Regions from separate parts of the Nocardiopsis sp. NPDC055879 genome, predicted to be linked through region 1. Evidence: predicted binding sites of a transcription regulator. Region 1 holds the regulator's gene; the other holds the start of a gene.
The links. The regulator LexA, encoded in region 1, represses DNA repair genes until DNA is damaged. The targets are predictions, from matches to a motif close to TCGAACANNTGTTCGA.
Positions count from the first base shown of each region.

Region 1 (8,553 bases):
CGCCAAAAGCTCCTGTACGTCCTGGAGCAACCTTTCGGAGCGGCTGCCCAGACCGACGTAGCGAGTGCCGTTCACCTTCTGATCCACGGCGCATCCGTCCGCGTCGAACAACCCTTGGAGGAAACCCAACACGGTCTCTTCGGAGACCTCGAACATCACGGGCGGCACTGTCTTGTCGGCGGCGTGCGCACCCATTCCGAGAGCTCGGACGAACGCGACCATCGCCCTCCGAGTGACCCTGAGCTGTTGCGTACCGTTGGGTTGGGCACTCGGCTTACTCCGATGCCCTGTGAGACGTTCGATCAGGGCCTGGTGTCGAGGCAGGATTTCGGTTTGTTCCTCAGCCGTCCCGTAGATGGTGACGACTTTGGCGTCATCGATCGAACCGTCGCCGACCAACCACCCCAGGTAGTGAGCCAGGTCCGGGTCCTCGTCCCACTTGGTCGGCAGGTTCAGCTCCCGAACACCGGTTCGGCTCGCGGCCTTCCGAGCCGCTTCGAGGGCGTCTTCCGGGATCTCCTGGATCGGATTCGACCGAGGAGCGTACTGGAAGGAACGAACAATCCGGTCCTGCTCCGTCAATTCCTCGGCGTGCGCCCAGCCGCGATTACGCGTCCACACCCGGTGCCCCGGGGTGCAACGCAAGACGGAACCATCCGAGAACCGGAGTTCGAGGACCTCGTTGGTGCCAGTGACCATGTACTGCGTGGGGACGATGGCTACCACCGCGTCCCGAGGATTCGCCTCCGCCGTGACGTCGTTCGTGTAGACGGCGAAGGTCTCACCCTGTGCCGCCCTCCGGACAAGGTCGCCGATGGGGACGTGTCCTCGGTCGGTCAGCACCTTCTGATCAGCGGGGAAACACGGGTTGCTCGCGCTGATCCGTCCGGTCTCGGGGTTGGTGTGCCAGTCCTGGATGGTGCCGTCGTACTGGATGCCGGGGTCGGCGCACTCCCAGGCCGCGCGGGCCATGCGGTGGAACAGGTCCTTGGCGTCGACCGTGGCGACGACCTCGCCGGTGGTGCGGGAGGTCAGCCCGAACTCGGAACCGGACTCCACGGCGCGCATGAAGGCGTCGGAGACCCGCACCGAGTTGTTGGCGTTCTGGTACTGGACGCTGAACATGTCGTCGCCGCCCAGGTCCACGTCGAACCCGGCGTCGCGCAGGGCACGGATCTTGTGCTCCTCGCGCGCCTTGGTCTCGACGAACTCCTCGATGTCGGGGTGGTCGACGTCCAGCACGACCATCTTGGCGGCCCGACGGGTCGCGCCGCCGGATTTGATGGTTCCGGCCGAGGCGTCGGCACCGCGCATGAAGGAGACCGGTCCGGAGGCGGTGCCACCGGAGGAGAGGAGCTCCTTGCTGGAGCGGATGCGGGACAGGTTCACACCCGCGCCGGAGCCGCCCTTGAAGATGATCCCCTCCTCCTTGTACCAGTCGAGGATCGACTCCATCGTGTCGTCGACCGACAAGATGAAACACGCTGAGACCTGCTGGGAGGAGGTGGTCCCGACGTTGAACCACACCGGGGAGTTGAAGCTGAAGTACTGGTTGGCGAGGGCGTGCTTGAGCTCGTGGTCGAAGATCTCGGCGTCCTCGTCCGAGGCGAAGTAGCCGCTCTTGAGTCCGGTCTCGGTGTAGACGCCGACGACGCGGTCGATGAGCTGCTTGAGGCTCCACTCGCGTTCGGGAGCGCCGAGCGCGCCGCGGAAGTACTTGCTCGCCACGATCTGGGTGGCGTTCATCGACCAGGTGGTGGGGAACTCCACGCCGCGCTGCTCGAAGTTGACGCTGCCGTCACGCCAGTTGGTCATGACGACGTCGCGACGCTCCCAGTCGAGGGTGTCGTAGGGATGGACGCCCTCGGTGGTGAAGACGCGCTTGATCTTCAGCCCCTTGGGCCCCTTCTTCCCCTTGCGACTCGTCGAACCGCTGCTGGTCTCCGTCATGACGCTCCCCGAAGTGTCTGCTGTGCGCGGACCGGCTATGACCGCGCGGGTTCTTGCCGTCGCTGCGGTCTCGGGCGGTTTCGGTGAACGCCCGGGCCCGCTATGAGGCGGTGTCGGCCGTGGGCATGGCCGGATCGGAGTCCTGGTCCTTCTCCGTCCCGTCCTCACGATCGGTCCGCAGGCTGGCGATCTCCGCTTCGAAGTCCGCCAGGCTCTCGAAGCCCCGATAGACGCTGGCGAAGTGCAGGTAGGCGACTTCGTCGAGGTCGCGCATCGGGACGAGGATGGCCAGTCCGATCTCGTTGGCCGGCACCTCCGCCACGCCACGGCCTCGGATCTCCTCCTCGACCTGTTGGCCGAGTTTGGCGAGGGCGTCCTCGGAGACGGGCCGCCCCTGGCAGGCCCGGCGCACCCCGGCGATGATCTTGCTCCGGCTGAAGGGCTCGGTGACCCCGGAGCGCTTGGCGACCATGAGCAGGACGGTCTCCTGTGTGGTGAAGCGTCGCTCACAGACCGGGCAGGAGCGGCGTCGCCTGATCGCGGAACCGTCGTCGGTGGACCTGCTGTCGATCACCCTGGTGTCCGGATGACGGCAGAACGGACAATGCATCCTGGTTCACCTGCTTCCCTATACCCGAACCACAACCCTTGAGTCTACCTAACCACAACTTCTAGGCACATACCCCATTGGTAACACCAGATGTTGTGGTCGAACCTAGACCCCGGGGGCACGGGTCGCAACCCGCCCCTAGGCGTGTTCCTCAAGTGGGGGCTCAGGACCCGCCTCCACCGGGGAGGAGGTCTCGAATACGTCGGGGGGTCGCTTCCAAGGATAAGGGGACCGCACCCGGGGGGACCCCGTTCGGCGCGCGTTCCACAGGTGAGGAATCCCTTGCCCGGCGGGCTTTCCGGCATCCACGCGACCTCCGGGGACACGCTCCGGGGCCGCCTCGGGCGAAGCACCGGGAAAGCCGTTTTCGGCATTCGACGGACAGCGGCGAGGGAACGCGTGTACATACTTAACCGAGGGTCATCGGAAAGGCCCGCCGAAAAGGCGAAGTCGCCGTCCTCGGCCGCTCGAACGCTTGTTTGATATCACCGTGTGCAACGACTAATCTTGACCTTGATTTCCCACCGGTTTCGCCGTCTCGCCCACTCGTGAGACGACGGACCCGTCACCGGCCACCCGAACAGGCCCTGACCGAACCGAACGCCGAGGAGGCCCGGCCGTGCCGGAGGACAACACCGAGGTCGTCGACCCCGGAAACACCACCGTTCTTTCGCCCGTGGGTGACACGGGCGGTGCCGTGCCCGAAGCCCCCAAACTGACCGCGCGCCAGCAAAGCGTTCTCAACTGCATCCAGCGTTATGTGCGCGAGCGCGGTTTTCCGCCGTCCATCCGAGAGATCGGGAACGCCGTCGGTCTTTCCAGCCCTTCCAGCGTCGCGCACCAACTCAAGGTGCTCCAGCGCAAGGGCTACCTGCACCGGGACCAGAACCGGCCGCGCGCGGTCGAACTGCGCGCCCCCGGCCGCGACACCGCGCAGAGCATCAAGCCCGAGGAGCTCACCGCCGACGCGACCCGGGCCGCCGCGGTGCCGCTGATCGGTCGGATCGCCGCCGGTGGCCCGATCCTGGCCGAGGAATCGGTCGAGGACGTCCTGGCGCTACCGCGTCAGCTGGTCGGCGAGGGTCGGCTGTTCATGCTGACCGTGGTCGGCGACTCCATGACCGACGCCGCCATCACCGACGGCGACCTCGTGGTGGTCCGCCAGCAGCCCACCGCCGAGAACGGCGACATCGTCGCGGCCATGTTGGACGACGAGGCCACCGTCAAGGTGCTGCGTCGCGGGGACGACGGCCACGTGTGGCTGATGCCCCGCAACGACGCCTACGAGCCCATCAACGGCGACGCCGCGACCATCCTCGGCAAGGTCGTCACGGTCATGCGCCGCGTCTGACCCTGGCCGGGAACGACGACCGCACCGCCCCGGCCACGCCCACCAGGGCACGGCCGGGATGGTGCGGGAGGGCACGGCCGATACGCTGAGGGCGTGTCCATTCCTGCCCACACCCCCGTCGCCCGCGGCCGCGTACGACGCCGTGGCCGCTCGGTCTCGGTGATCGCCGCCCTCACCCTGCTCGTCTCGGCCTGTGGCCCCGCCGAGGAAGAGGGCCCCGAACCTCCGGGGGTGAGCGGTGCCGAGCGCGAGCTCAGCTTCGAGGGTGGCGGGTTCACCGTCGACGGCACGTTCACCGCGCCGCGGGAGAGCGGCTCCGAGAACGGGGTGCCGGGCGCGCTCATCATCTCCGGCAGCGGCCCCACCGACCGGGACGGCAACAGCGCCGGGCGCCCCGAGGCCGACACCAACCTCAACCTGTCCCGGGTGCTCGGTGACGCCGGGGTGGCGACCCTTCGCTACGACAAGTTGGGCAGCGGCGACCCCGCCACCTTCGACGACGAGGTGAGGGAAGCCCTGGAGGAACCGGTCGATCCCGAGGTCTTCGACGCCCAGATGGCCGCCGCTTACACGGCGTTGGTTGAACAGCCCGAAGTCGACCCCGAGCGCACGATCGTCGTGGGCCACAGCGAAGGCGCGCTGTACGCGCTACGCGCGCACGAGGTGCTCGACGGCGCCGAACCCGCTTTGGTTCTGGCGGCTCCGCCGGGGACGCGCATGCTCGACGTCATCGACCGTCAGGTCTCCGAGCAGGTCCGGACCGCCGAGGCGCAGGGTGCGCTCAGTGAGGCCGAGGCCGTGCGGATGCTGTCCCACGCCCGGACGTCGCGCGCCGCGGTACGGGGCGGTCAGGAGTTGCCCGAGGGCGACACCACGGGTCTGTTCTCCCCGCAGAACCAGGACTTCCTCGCCTGGATCGATGCCTTCGACCCGCCCGAACTGGCCGCCGCGTTGCCCGAACGGACCCCCGTCCTGGTGCTCTGGGGCGATGAGGACGCCCAGATCACCCGGGACGAGGTCGACCGGCTGATGGGTGGTCTGGAGGGGGCCGAGCGGGTGGACCTGGCCGGGGTCGACCACGTGCTGCGCGAGTACGACGACTCCCCCGGCGCCGCCGCGTTGGACGCCGACCGGGCGTTCTCGCCAGAGGTGTCCCCGGCGGTGCGGGAGTTCGTCGAGGGTCTGTGGTGAGACCGCTCAGTCGGTCTCGTCCGCCTCGATGCTCTCGGGGAGTTCCGCCACGATCGACCTGACCAGCCGCTCGGATTCGGCCGCGGCCGCCTCCCCATCGACCGATCCGACGGCGTCGTAGTCGGTGGAGGCGGTGTAGCAGGACTCCAGGTAGAGGTTGGAGACGCGCACACCGGTGCAGCCGACCTCGAAGGCGCCGATCTCCACCCAGGTCAGGGCCTGGTCACCGAGATCGTCGATCGGTCGTGGGTCGTTGCCCGCCGCGGTGGACTCCAGGGTGTCGGCGGCGGTCTCGTCGCCGCCCTCGACCGGGGCGGCGACCAGCATGAGCGTGGCCGCGGCCGGGACGGCGGTTCCGCCTTCCTGCGGGGTGGCCCAACGGCACTGCGATCCGGTGCCGAAGGTGTCCTGGGCGCTGCCGACGGTCTCCTCGATCTCCAGTTCATGGTCGGGAACGAGCTCGGCCAGGACCTCGGTCTCGCCGATGGCGCACTCGGGGGCGGCCTCGTAGGCGCCGTGTTCGGCCCCGCCTCGGAGCAGGTACCAGATCAGCCAGCCGGTGAACGCGATCACCACCAGCACGAGCGCGACGAGGAGGACGACCGCGAAGGTACGGCTCTGTGGCGGAGGCGCTCCGGGGTCGGTCTCGTAGGTACCGCTCACAGCGCCTCACCGATTCGTCCGGCCACGTCCACGGCGGTGTCCCGGGCGTCCTCGAAGGAGACGGGGTCTCCTTCGGACTCCCCGGTGTAGGTGACCCGTACGAACAGGTTGGTGGTGTGGAAGGCGAGTTCGGCCGTGCCGGGGAGCTGTCCGCGCCAGACCTCGGCGCCGGCTGCGCCGGGGAGTTCGACGGGTTCGCCCCGGGTCGGCACCACGGCCTGATGGGCCAGGGCCGCCGCCTCGTCGCCACTGACGGCGGGTTCGGCCGAGGCGTCGGTGAAGCGGGCCGACAGGTCCACGCGCAGGATCGTCCGGTCACCATCGGTGGCCCCCGCGGTGCTCCACACGCACACGGTGTTCTCCCCGCCGCTCAGGGGACCTTGGTCGTCGGTCTCCAGGACGGCCCCGGGCAGTACCTCGGCGAGTGTGTCCTGGGGGACCGCGGCACACGTGGGGGCAGCGGTGTGGGTGTCGTCGCCACCGGGCAGGTCGGGGTCGTCGGCCGTCGCCCACATGCCGCCACCGATGGCCGCCGCGCTCACCACCACCGCGCCCGCGGCGATGATCGACGCCCGCACCCACGGTCGGTGCAGGGCTCGACCATCCTTCGAAGCGCCCACCGGGCCACCGCCTCCCTATGTGTGTTGCGCCCAACGGTAGGGGGCGGGGGCCGCGGTCGCGACCACCGCCCCCGTCGGGTGTGTCAGCCGACGACGATGTTGACGAGCTTGGGTGCCCGGACGATGACCTTGCGGACCGTCTTGTCCCCGATGAAGCCTTGGGCCTTCTCCGAGGCCAGTGCCAGGCGCTCCAGTTCGGCGGGGTCGATGTCGGGGGAGACCGACAGCTTGTCGCGGACTTTGCTCTGCACCTGCACCACGCAGGTGACCGACTCCTGGACCAGCAGTTCGGGTTCGGCCTCGCGCCAGTTGCCGACGGCGACGCTGCCGACGTGCCCGAGCTTCTCCCAGCCCTCCTCGGCCACGTAGGGAGCGAACAGGGACAGGGCGATGGCCACGAACTCGGCGGCCTCGCGGACGGCCGGGTCGGCCGCGCCGGGGCCGGAGTCGATGGCCTTGCGGGCGGCCGAGACCAGCTCCATGCAGCGGGCGATGGCCACGTTGAAGCGCTTGTCCTCGATCAGTGCGGTGATCTGGTCGATGGAGCGGTGGGTGGCGCGACGGAGGTCGGTGTCGCCCTCGGTGAAGTCCACGCCGGGTTCGCTGGCGGCGCCGGCCTCGTGCATGACGCGGTAGGCGCGGTTGAGGAACTTCATCGCGGCGGTGGGCGAGACGTCGGCCCAGTCGACGTCCTCCTCCGGCGGGGAGGCGAACAGCATGGTCAGTCGGACCGCGTCGACGCCGTACGCGTCGATCTCCCGGCCCAGGTCGACTCCGTTGCCCAGCGACTTGGACATGGCCCGGCCCTGGTTGATGACCTGGCCCTGGTTGGTCAGGCGGGCGAAGGGCTCGGTGAAGTCGAGCATGCCCATGTCGTGCAGGACCTTGGTGAAGAACCGCGCGTACAGCAGGTGCAGGGTGGCGTGTTCCTTGCCGCCGATGTAGTGGTCGACGGGCCCCCACTTGTTGACCGTCTCGGTGTCGAAGGGGGCGGTGTCCAGCCGCGGGGAGCAGTAGCGCCACGGGTACCAGGACGAGTCCACGAAGGTGTCCATGGTGTCGGTGTCGCGCTCGGCCGCACCGCCGCACGAGGGGCAGTCCACGTTGACCCAGTCCTTGGCGGCGGCCAGCGGGGAGATGCCCTTGGGCGCGAGTTCGGCGCCCTTCAGCTCGGGCAGGGTGACCGGCAGCTGCTCGTCCGGGACCGGGACCTCGCCACAGGCGGGGCAGTGGATGATCGGGATCGGGGTGCCCCAGTAGCGCTGGCGGGACAGCAGCCAGTCGCGCAGGCGGAAGTTGACGGTGGCCTGGCCGGTGCCCCGCTCGGCCAGCACCTCGATGATGCGTCCGATGGCCTCGGTCTTGGACAGGCCGTCCAGCGGACCGGAGTCGCGCAGGACGCCCTCACCGGTGGTCGCCACGCCGGTCTCGACGGGGTCGGGCTCGCCGGTCTCGACCACGACCCGGACCGGCAGGTCGAAGGCCTTGGCGAAGTCCAGGTCGCGCTGGTCGTGGGCGGGCACCGCCATGATGGCGCCGTGACCGTAGCCGGCCAGGACGTAGTCGGCGGCCCAGACGGGCATGCGCTCGCCGTTGACCGGGTTGACGGCGTAACGGCCCAGGAACACACCGGTCTTGGGGCGCTCGGTGGTCTGGCGCTCGATGTCGGAGAGCTTGGAGATGTCGGTGCGGTAGGCCTCGAAGGCCTCGCGCCGCTCGGGCGCGCACAGCTCCTCGGCCAGGTCGGCGTCGGCGGCCACCACGAAGAAGGTGGCTCCGTACAGGGTGTCGGGCCGGGTGGTGTAGACGGTGACCGGCTCGTCGCGGCCCTCGATCTCGAAGTGCACGTCGGCACCGGTGGAGCGGCCGATCCAGTTGCGCTGCATGGCCAGGATCTCGTCCGGCCAGCGGCCGTCGTCCAGCTGGTCCATGTCGTCCAGCAGCCGCTGGGCGTAGTCGGTGATCTTGAAGTACCACTGGTTCAGGGCACGGCGCTCGACGTCGGAGTCGCAGCGCTCGCACTTGCCCTGGATGACCTGCTCGTTGGCCAGCACGGTCTGGTCCTTGGGGCACCAGTTGACCAGCCCGTCCTTGCGGTAGGCCAGACCCCGGTCGAAGAACCGGGTGAACAGCCACTGGTTCCACTTGAAGTACTCGGGGTCGCTGGT
Region 1 is NZ_JBSHCT010000008.1:127,207-135,759, forward strand. Features, by position in the region: gene ACWGKS_RS11445 (vitamin B12-dependent ribonucleotide reductase) at 1-1,950, opposite strand, end outside; gene nrdR (transcriptional regulator NrdR) at 2,051-2,560, opposite strand; gene lexA (transcriptional repressor LexA) at 3,237-3,911, shown strand; gene ACWGKS_RS11460 (alpha/beta hydrolase family protein) at 4,005-5,102, shown strand; gene ACWGKS_RS11465 (hypothetical protein) at 5,109-5,765, opposite strand; gene ACWGKS_RS11470 (hypothetical protein) at 5,762-6,385, opposite strand; gene leuS (leucine--tRNA ligase) at 6,469-8,553, opposite strand, start outside.

Region 2 (8,553 bases), on a different contig from region 1:
GATGTCCTGGTCGAAGAGCTGAACCGAAGCGCCCCCGAGGCCGCTGCCCGGCTGCGTCCCCACCTGAAGGCCTGGTCGTCTCCCTGAGTTCGGGAGCCCCTGTACCGCGCTTCGGCCACCGGGGGTGGGGAGTGCCCTGAGGTCGCCGCCCTTCTCGACCGCGACCTCCACATCATCGGCTCGTTCCCCTGACAGCGTCCGCTCAACACGTCCGCTCAATACGTCCACTCCCAGAGGGGTGACCGAGGGCGTGAGTGGGTGGGTGGGTGTGAGGTGGTTGGTGGGGCGCCTCAGGTTTCTGGCTCTGAGGGTTGTTGGGCGGGGTGGGGGTGGGTTTCTCCCTCCTTCCCCGCCGCGTGATTGTTGCCGCCCGCACCGCACGCGTCAAGGCGATGTCGGGTTCTGTGACGCTGTGGTGGGTGGCCTTGACCCGCACGGCACGGGCGGCGGTTTGGCGGCTATCGGGGAAGGGGGGAGAGTGGTTGGGGTCCCAAAGGGCCCTGTGGGCCTGCGGCCCACTCCGGCCGCAGGCGGCCGGATGCCTTCCCCTCCCTCTGGTGTCCTCGTGGGCCGCGTCGCCACTACGTGACGGGTGAGGTCACGAAGGACCCGCTACAGGTGGGACGGGTGGCGGGCCGCGTCCCCGCGGTAGCCACCTCCGGCGCCCCTTTGGCGATGATCTTGCTCCTAGCGCCATGTTGGGCGCCCAACATGGCGCTACGGACAAGATCATCATGGTGGAGAGACAACACGGGGTTGGTGGTGCCGGTGGACCGGTACCTGTGCTGAGGGTGGCACCGGTAGGGCGGGTGGCCGCAGTAGGGGCCGATCTCGCCAGGAGTGCTGCCGAGACCCCCGATGGGAGCCACTCCGGCCCCGGGATATGACTCCGGGTGGGGGGTTCGTGGGGGGCGTGGGGTTCCTGGCTCTGGGCATGCCGATATCCCCACAGGGCACGGGCCCTTGGGGTCTGACACCCAACCGGGGGTGATGTCGTCGGGGTGGGGTTCCACCTGGCGGAAACGGGCGGTGGAAACGGTTGGTGGTGTTAGGGGGCTGTGGCTGGGGCTGGCTCCCCCTCACCATCCCCGGACCCGCTTTCCTTTCCCGCTTCTTGGTGGTTCTGGGCGTGGTGGTGTTCCCAGATCTGCCGGTTCACCTTGGCCTGTAGCCGGTGCTTGAGCCGGTTGTGGGTCGAGCACAGGATCTGCATGTTGTCGGCGCTGGTGGCTCCGCCGTGGGAGAAGGGGACGATGTGGTCGTACTGCGACCAGCTACGCGGCATGTCACAGCCCTGGTGCCACTCGCAGTAGGGCTTCTTGAACCCCGCCGCCTGGCGCACCGGGTCGGGGGCGCATCGCTGCTTTCGACCCACGTCCAACAGGGTCCGGCCCTGTTCGTCGGTCACGAACCGGCGCAGCCAACTGTGGGGGGTCAGGCGGGCCACCATCTGATCGGGCAACACCACCCCATCCTCGGTGGTGGCGGGTTCAGCCGACCCATCACCGAGGAACCGCTTCAGGGGGACGGTGATGTTGAGGGTCGCCAACGGTTGGCGGCTCAGGCTGGAGCAACCCCGGTGGGTCAGAGCGGTCTCGAAGATGCGCATCATCGCGTCATAGGTGCGCTGATGCTTCGGCATCGCCGCGTCATCGGGCCCATACGGTTCGGTGTAGGCCTCCAGGGCGGTCTGGATCAGCTCGTGGTCGGCCCCAGGCCCCCACATCCGCAACAGAAACCCGGACTCGAACGTGGGCGAGAATTGCGCGCCCCGGTTCTCGAACGTTTCGTCGTAATTCCGGTCGGCCTTATCCGGATCCAGGCGGGCGACGAACCATTTCGCCGCGTCCCGCAGCTGGCGCACCGAGGCCTGCGGGCATTCCTTCTTATAGGCGATGAGCCCGTATTCTAACCGGGCCCGAAACCCCTCCGCCGAAGGACGCTGGGCACGGAATTCCTCATCCGTTGTTTCGAGGACCTTCGCCCATTCGGTGGTGGCTTTTTCGGTGGAGGTCGCGATGGCGCACGCTTCACCCAGCGACAGGGCCTTGTTCTGGAAGGCTTCTTCCACCAGGGGCAGCTGCTGCTGATGCAACGCTCGGGCGAGGGTGGCAAGGCTCTTGGCCTCGGCCGGAGAGGTCCCCCACTGGTGGGTGATCCACGCCTGGATACTGCGCTGGCCACCCTCTTCCAACAGGACACCGGTGGCCTCCATACGGGCCAGGGCGGGCAGCATCCCGTAGCGGATCCGGTCTGTTTCCTGGTTGAGGCGGCCGAACTGGGCGAGCACCTCGGTTTCGCACCCGGACGGGATATCCCGTTCGGAGAATTCCACCGCCATCTCCCGCGCACCCGCCATCGCCTTATCGACCGGGGTGTTCCCGGTCGGGCGCGGTGCGTGGGGAGGAAAGCTCATGCTCTGATTATATGCGAACACCCCCAAGAATGGCAGGCCTACCCGCGAGTTTATTGACCGAATTCTGGGGCCGGTATTCCTATCATACGAGGACCCCTGTTTCGGGTTGCCCGCAACCCCTTTTCCCTATGGCCGGATCCGCCCATCGCGGAGACAATCCTGGCGAATTCGAGGGAAGGGGCTCTGAATGGAAACGATCTTGCTCCTAGCGCCATGTTGGGCGCCCAAATGGGCGCTACGAGCAAGATCATCGCTGTGAAGACCAGGGCCGGCTACCGCAGGGACGCGGCCCGCCCCGTGCCTGGCCTGTAGCGGGTCCTTCGTGACCTCACCCGTCACGTAGTGGCGACGCGCTCAACGATGCAGCGAGGCGGTGGGGAAGGGATCCGGCCGGACCGGGCCCCCGGGGCCCGCAGGCCCACAGGGCCGTTGGGACCTCAACCACTCTCCCCCCTTCCCCGATAGCCGCCAAACCGCCGCCCGTGCCGTACGGGTCAAGGCCACCAGCCACGCTGCCAGAGCACTCACCATCGCCTTGACGCGTGCGGTGCGGGCGGCAACAATCACGCGGCGGGGAAGGAGGGAGAACCCACCCCCACCCCGCCCAACCACCCCAAGGAACTCGACCCCAGGCGCCCCACGCACCCGCCCGAGCAACGCCCAACAACCCCAAGGTTCTCTACCTGAGGCGCCCCACACACCCACCCGAGCAACGCCCAACAACCCAAGGGCCCAGTTCAGGGCCGGCCTGCTTCAGACAGCATCCCGATGCCCCACGACCCCACAACCCCACAACCTCACGACCCCACATGCCCTACACGCCCTCAGTTCCCCCGCCCTCGGCCTCCAACTCAGCCTCCGCCGCCAGCTCCGCTTCCAACTCCTCCCGAACAATCCGGTAGGACAGACCGGCCGGGTAGCCCTTGCGGGCCAGGGCGCCCAGGGCGCGGCGGGTACGGGTATCGGGGTCGTGGCCTCGGCTACCGGTCAGCCGTTTGCGGGCCAAGACGCGAGCGGCCTCGGTCTCGTCTTCCTCGCTGACCTCGGCGACCGCCTCGCGGACGGTCTCCTCTTCGACTCCGCGAGTGCGCAGCTCTTGGGAGAGCGCGCGGCGGGACAGGTGTCGGCTGTGGTGGCGGGAGGAGACCCACCCCTTGGCGAAGGCGGCGTCGTCGATCAACCCCGCTTCCTCGATCTGGTCGAGGACTCGCGTGATGACCTCCTCCTCGTGCTCCCGACGGTGCAGGGAACGTTCGAGTTGGGCGCGGGTGCGCGGGGAGTGCGTGAGCATACGCAGGACCAGGTTCTTGACCTTGGCCTCGGTGTCCTCCCCGGACGGGCGTTCGGGCCCGTCCGGGGTGTGCTCGGCGTTCATCGGGTCGGGTGACTCATCCGCCCCGGCGCGGTCGGATGACCGGCGCCGCTCACGCATCCGTGTCGGTCACCTTCGCGGTCTTGGCCGGGGCCTTCTTCGCGGCGGGGGCCTTGGCGACGGCGTCCTTGCCGATCGCGTCCTTGACCGGGTCGGCCTTGGACTCGGCGTCGGATCCGGAGGCGCTGTCGTCACCGGCGGTCACGCCAACGCCCAGCTTCTCCTTGATCTTCTTCTCGACCTCGTTGGCCATGTCGACGTTCTCGTGCAGGAACTTGCGGGCGTTCTCCTTGCCCTGGCCCAGCTGCGTGCCGTCGTAGGTGTACCAGGCACCGGACTTGCGCACGATGCCGTGTTCCACGCCCAGGTCGATCAGGCTGCCCTCTCGGGAGACGCCAACCCCGTAGAGGATGTCGAACTCCGCCTGCTTGAAGGGCGGCGCGACCTTGTTCTTGACGACCTTGACCCGCGTACGGTTACCGACCGCGTCGGTGCCGTCCTTGAGGGTCTCGATGCGTCGGACGTCCAACCGGACCGAGGCGTAGAACTTCAGCGCCCGACCACCCGAGGTGGTCTCGGGCGAGCCGAACATGACGCCGACCTTCTCACGGAGCTGGTTGATGAAGATCGCGGTGGTGCCGGTGGAGCTCAGCGCGCCGGCGATCTTGCGCAGGGCCTGGGACATCAGGCGAGCCTGCAGACCGACGTGGCTGTCACCCATCTCACCCTCGATCTCGGCGCGGGGCACCAGGGCCGCCACGGAGTCGATGACGATGACGGAGATCGCGCCGGAGCGGATCAGCATGTCGACGATCTCCAGCGCCTGCTCACCGGTGTCCGGCTGGGACAGGAGGAGGTCGTCGGTGTTGACGCCGATCTTCTTGGCGTACTCGGGGTCCAGGGCGTGCTCGGCGTCGACGAAGGCGGCGATGCCACCCATTTTCTGCGCGCTGGCCACCGCGTGCAGGGCGACGGTGGTCTTACCGCTGGACTCGGGACCGTAGATCTCCACGACCCGGCCCTTGGGAAGGCCACCGATGCCCAGGGCCACGTCCAGCGAGATGGCGCCGGTGGGGATCGCCTCGATCGGCGGACGATCGTCGTCGCCCAGGCGCATGACGGAGCCCTTGCCGAACTGCCGCTCGATCTGCGCGAGCGCTGTTTCGAGAGCCTTGTCTCGGTCTCCAGAAGCCACGGGGTTCCCCTGTAGGGTCGATGCCTTTTTCTTCATGATGCGCCTGACGCTACGCCTTCGGTACGACAATCGCGACGTTCGCCGGCGATGCGGCCACTCTACCCGAACCTATGTTCGATTCTTGGTTCATCCACAGATCGAACGCGGATCGGACCCGGACCGAACGTGTCGGTCAGCGGGCGGTGGCCGGAAGGTCGAACGCCTCGCACACCGCACGCCAGACCTCCTTGGCCCCGACCCCCTCGGCCAGCGCCTGCTCGATGGTGCGAGAGCCCAGTCCCTCGATCACGTAGTCCTTGGCGAGGCTCTCGGCGTAGGCCTCGCCGAACTGCTCGCGCATGTTGTTCCAGAAGTTGGTGAGTCTCATCGGCCCCAGTATGGGTGATGGACGGGACCCCGACGGCGTTGTCCACAGGCCCTTTTTCGAGGTGCCGGGTGTGTCCTCCGCCTCCTTCTGTCCGAGCCGTTCGGCAGACTGGCCGGATGAGCGGCCCCTTGGAACCCTTCGGCACGGCGACGCGGACCTGGTTCGAACAGGCCTTCCCCGACGGGCCCACTCGGGCCCAGGCCGAGGCGTGGGCCTCGGTCGCGGGCGGTGACGACACCCTCGTGGTGGCGCCCACGGGTTCGGGCAAGACCCTGTCCGCCTTCATGTGGTCGTTGGACCGGTTGCTCCACTCCCCCGTGCCCGAGGACCGTTCTCGGCGTTGCCGGGTCCTGTACGTGTCCCCGTTGAAGGCGCTCGCGGTGGACGTGGAGCGCAACCTGCGTCGCCCCTTGGCCGGCATCACCGACGCCGCGGCCACCGACGGACAGGAACTCTCCCCCGTCACGGTGGGGGTGCGCACCGGAGACACCCCGGCTCGGGAACGTCGCCGTCTGGCCACACACCCGCCGGACGTACTCATCACCACCCCCGAGTCCCTGTTCCTGGTGCTCACTTCCAAGGCCCGTGAGGGGCTGGCCGGGGTGGAGACGATCATCGTGGACGAGGTGCACGCCCTGGCGGGGACCAAACGCGGCGCCCACCTGGCCCTCAGTCTGGAACGACTCGCCCGACTCCTGGAACGTCCGGCGCAGCGGATCGGGTTGTCGGCCACCGTGCGCCCGCGCGAGGTGGTCGCCGACTATCTGGGCGGCGCGCGGATCGTCGCCCCTCCGGACGCCCCGCACATGGATCTGCGGGTGCAGGTCCCGGTGCCGGACCTGGACGAGCCGGGCGGATCGGTGTGGCCGCACGTGGAACGCCGGGTCCTGGACCTGGTGGAGGCGCACCACTCCACCATCGTTTTCACCAACGGCCGCCGCACCGCTGAGAGGCTGTGCTCCCGGCTCAACGATCTGTACGCCGAACGCACCGGCGTCACGTTGCCCGAGGAGGAGGTCGCCGCGCAGGTCGCCGGCCAGTCCGGACAGAGCCGGGGCGCGGACGCCGTGATCGCCCGCGCCCACCACGGGTCGATGTCCAAGTCGGAGCGGGCACTCATCGAGGACGACCTGAAGACGGGCCGACTGCGCTGCGTGGTGGCCACCTCCAGCCTGGAACTGGGTGTGGACATGGGCGCCGTGGACCTGGTCGTACAGGTGGCCTCTCCCCCGTCTGTGGCCAGTGGTCTGCAACGCGTCGGACGGGCCGGACACCAGGTAGGCGAGGTCTCGCGCGGGGTGTTCCTGCCCCGGTTCCGGGGCGACCTGTTGGCGACCACCGTCGTGACCGGGCGGATGCGCGAGGGCGGGATCGAGCGTTTGGAGATGCCGCGCGACCCCCTGGACGTGCTGTCCCAGCAGGTCGTGGCGATGGTGGCGATGGACGAGTGGTCGGTGTCGGAGCTGGCCTCGGTGGTGCGGCGCGCGGCCCCCTTCTCCGACCTGGCCGACTCCGTGCTGGAGTCGGTGTTGGACATGCTGTCGGGACGCTATCCCTCGGACGAGTTCGCGGAGCTGCGCCCACGTCTGGTCTGGGACCGGCAGGAGGACGTGCTGCGCGCCCGCCCCGGCGCCCAGCGACTGGCCGTGATCAGTGGTGGGACCATCCCCGACCGGGGCCTGTTCAAGGTGCATCTGGCCTCGGATCCGGACGGTCGGGCGCCCACCCGGGTCGGTGAGCTGGACGAGGAGATGGTGTACGAGTCGCGGGTGGGCGACGTGTTCGTACTCGGCTCGACGTCGTGGCGGATCGAGGCGATCACCGCGGACCGGGTGATGGTGTCGCCCGCGCCGGGGCGACCGGGGCGGATGCCCTTCTGGAAGGCGGACGCGCAGGGTCGTCCGGCGGAGCTGGGTCGGGCCGTGGGCGCGGCCACCAGGGAGTTGGCCGGGGCGGACGCCGAGGAGGGGCGCGCCTGGGCGATCACCGCCGGGTTGGACGAGTGGGCGGCGGACAACCTGGTGGAGTACGTGGCGGAGCAACGTGAGGCCACCGGTCAGGTGCCCGACGATCGCACGGTGGTGATCGAACGTTTCCGTGACCAGGTGGGCGACTGGCGCGCGGTGGTGCATTCGCCGTTGGGCGCCCGGGTGCACGCGCCGTGGGCGTTGGCGATCGGTGGGCGGTTGCGCGACCGGTTCGGGATGGACGCCCAGGTGGTGCACGGCGACGACGGGATCGTGCTGCGGCTGCCGGACGTGGAGAACGGCGGCGTGGGTCGTCCCGGCGAGTTGACGGATCTGGTGTCGGTGGACCCCGACGGTGTGGAGGCGCTGGTCACCGAAGAGCTGACCGGGTCGGCGTTGTTCTCGTCGCGGTTCCGTGAGTGCGCGGCGCGGGCGCTGCTGTTGCCGCGTCAACGCCCGGACCGTCGGATGCCGTTGTGGCAGCAGCGTCTGCGGGCGCGGCACCTGTTGTCGGTGGCGGGTCGGTACGGGTCGTTCCCGATCGTGTTGGAGACGGTGCGCGAGTGTCTGCGGGACGTGTTCGACGTTCCGGAGTTGGCGCGGGTGCTGTCGGACGTGCGGGCGCGGCGGATCCGGGTGGTGGAGGTGGAGACCACGCACGCGTCGCCGTTCGCGCGGTCGTTGCTGATGGAGTACACGGCCGCGTTCCTGTACGAGGGGGACGCGCCGGCGGCGGAGTCGCGGGCGCAGGCGTTGACCCTGGACACGTCGTTGTTGGCGGACCTGTTGGGCGGCGCGGACCTGCGGGAGTTGTTGGACCCGGAGGTGGTGGAGCGTACCGGCGCCCTGTTGCAGCGGTCGGCGGCTCCGGTGCGGGACCTGGAGGGGACCGCGGACCTGCTGCGGGAGGTGGGTCCGTTGTCGACCGATGAGGCGGTCGAGCGTGGGGCGGACCCCGACTGGTTGTTCGCCCTGGAGGGCGCCAGGCGCGTGGTGCGCGTGTGGGTGGCCGGGGTGGAGCGCTGGTGCGCGGTGGAGGACGTGTCGCGGCTGCGGGACGCGTTGGGCTCCGAGCCACCGCCCGGGGTCCCGTCGGTGTTCCTGGAACCGGTGGAGGATCCCCTCTCGGACCTGGTGTCCCGGTACGCGCGCACGCACGGACCGTTCACGTCGGCGGAGGTGTCGGCCCGCTGGGGTGTGGGCGTCGACGCGGTCGAGGGCGCCCTGCGGGACCTG
Region 2 is NZ_JBSHCT010000001.1:260,884-269,436, reverse strand. Features, by position in the region: gene ACWGKS_RS01095 (hypothetical protein) at 1-87, shown strand, start outside; gene ACWGKS_RS01090 (DUF222 domain-containing protein) at 1,049-2,416, opposite strand; gene ACWGKS_RS01085 (regulatory protein RecX) at 3,231-3,848, opposite strand; gene recA (recombinase RecA) at 3,841-4,983, opposite strand; gene ACWGKS_RS01075 (DUF3046 domain-containing protein) at 5,156-5,350, opposite strand; gene ACWGKS_RS01070 (DEAD/DEAH box helicase) at 5,467-8,553, shown strand, end outside.
Region 2: a site for LexA is predicted at 5,086-5,101, ahead of recA (recombinase RecA). Genes of this name have one in related genera too.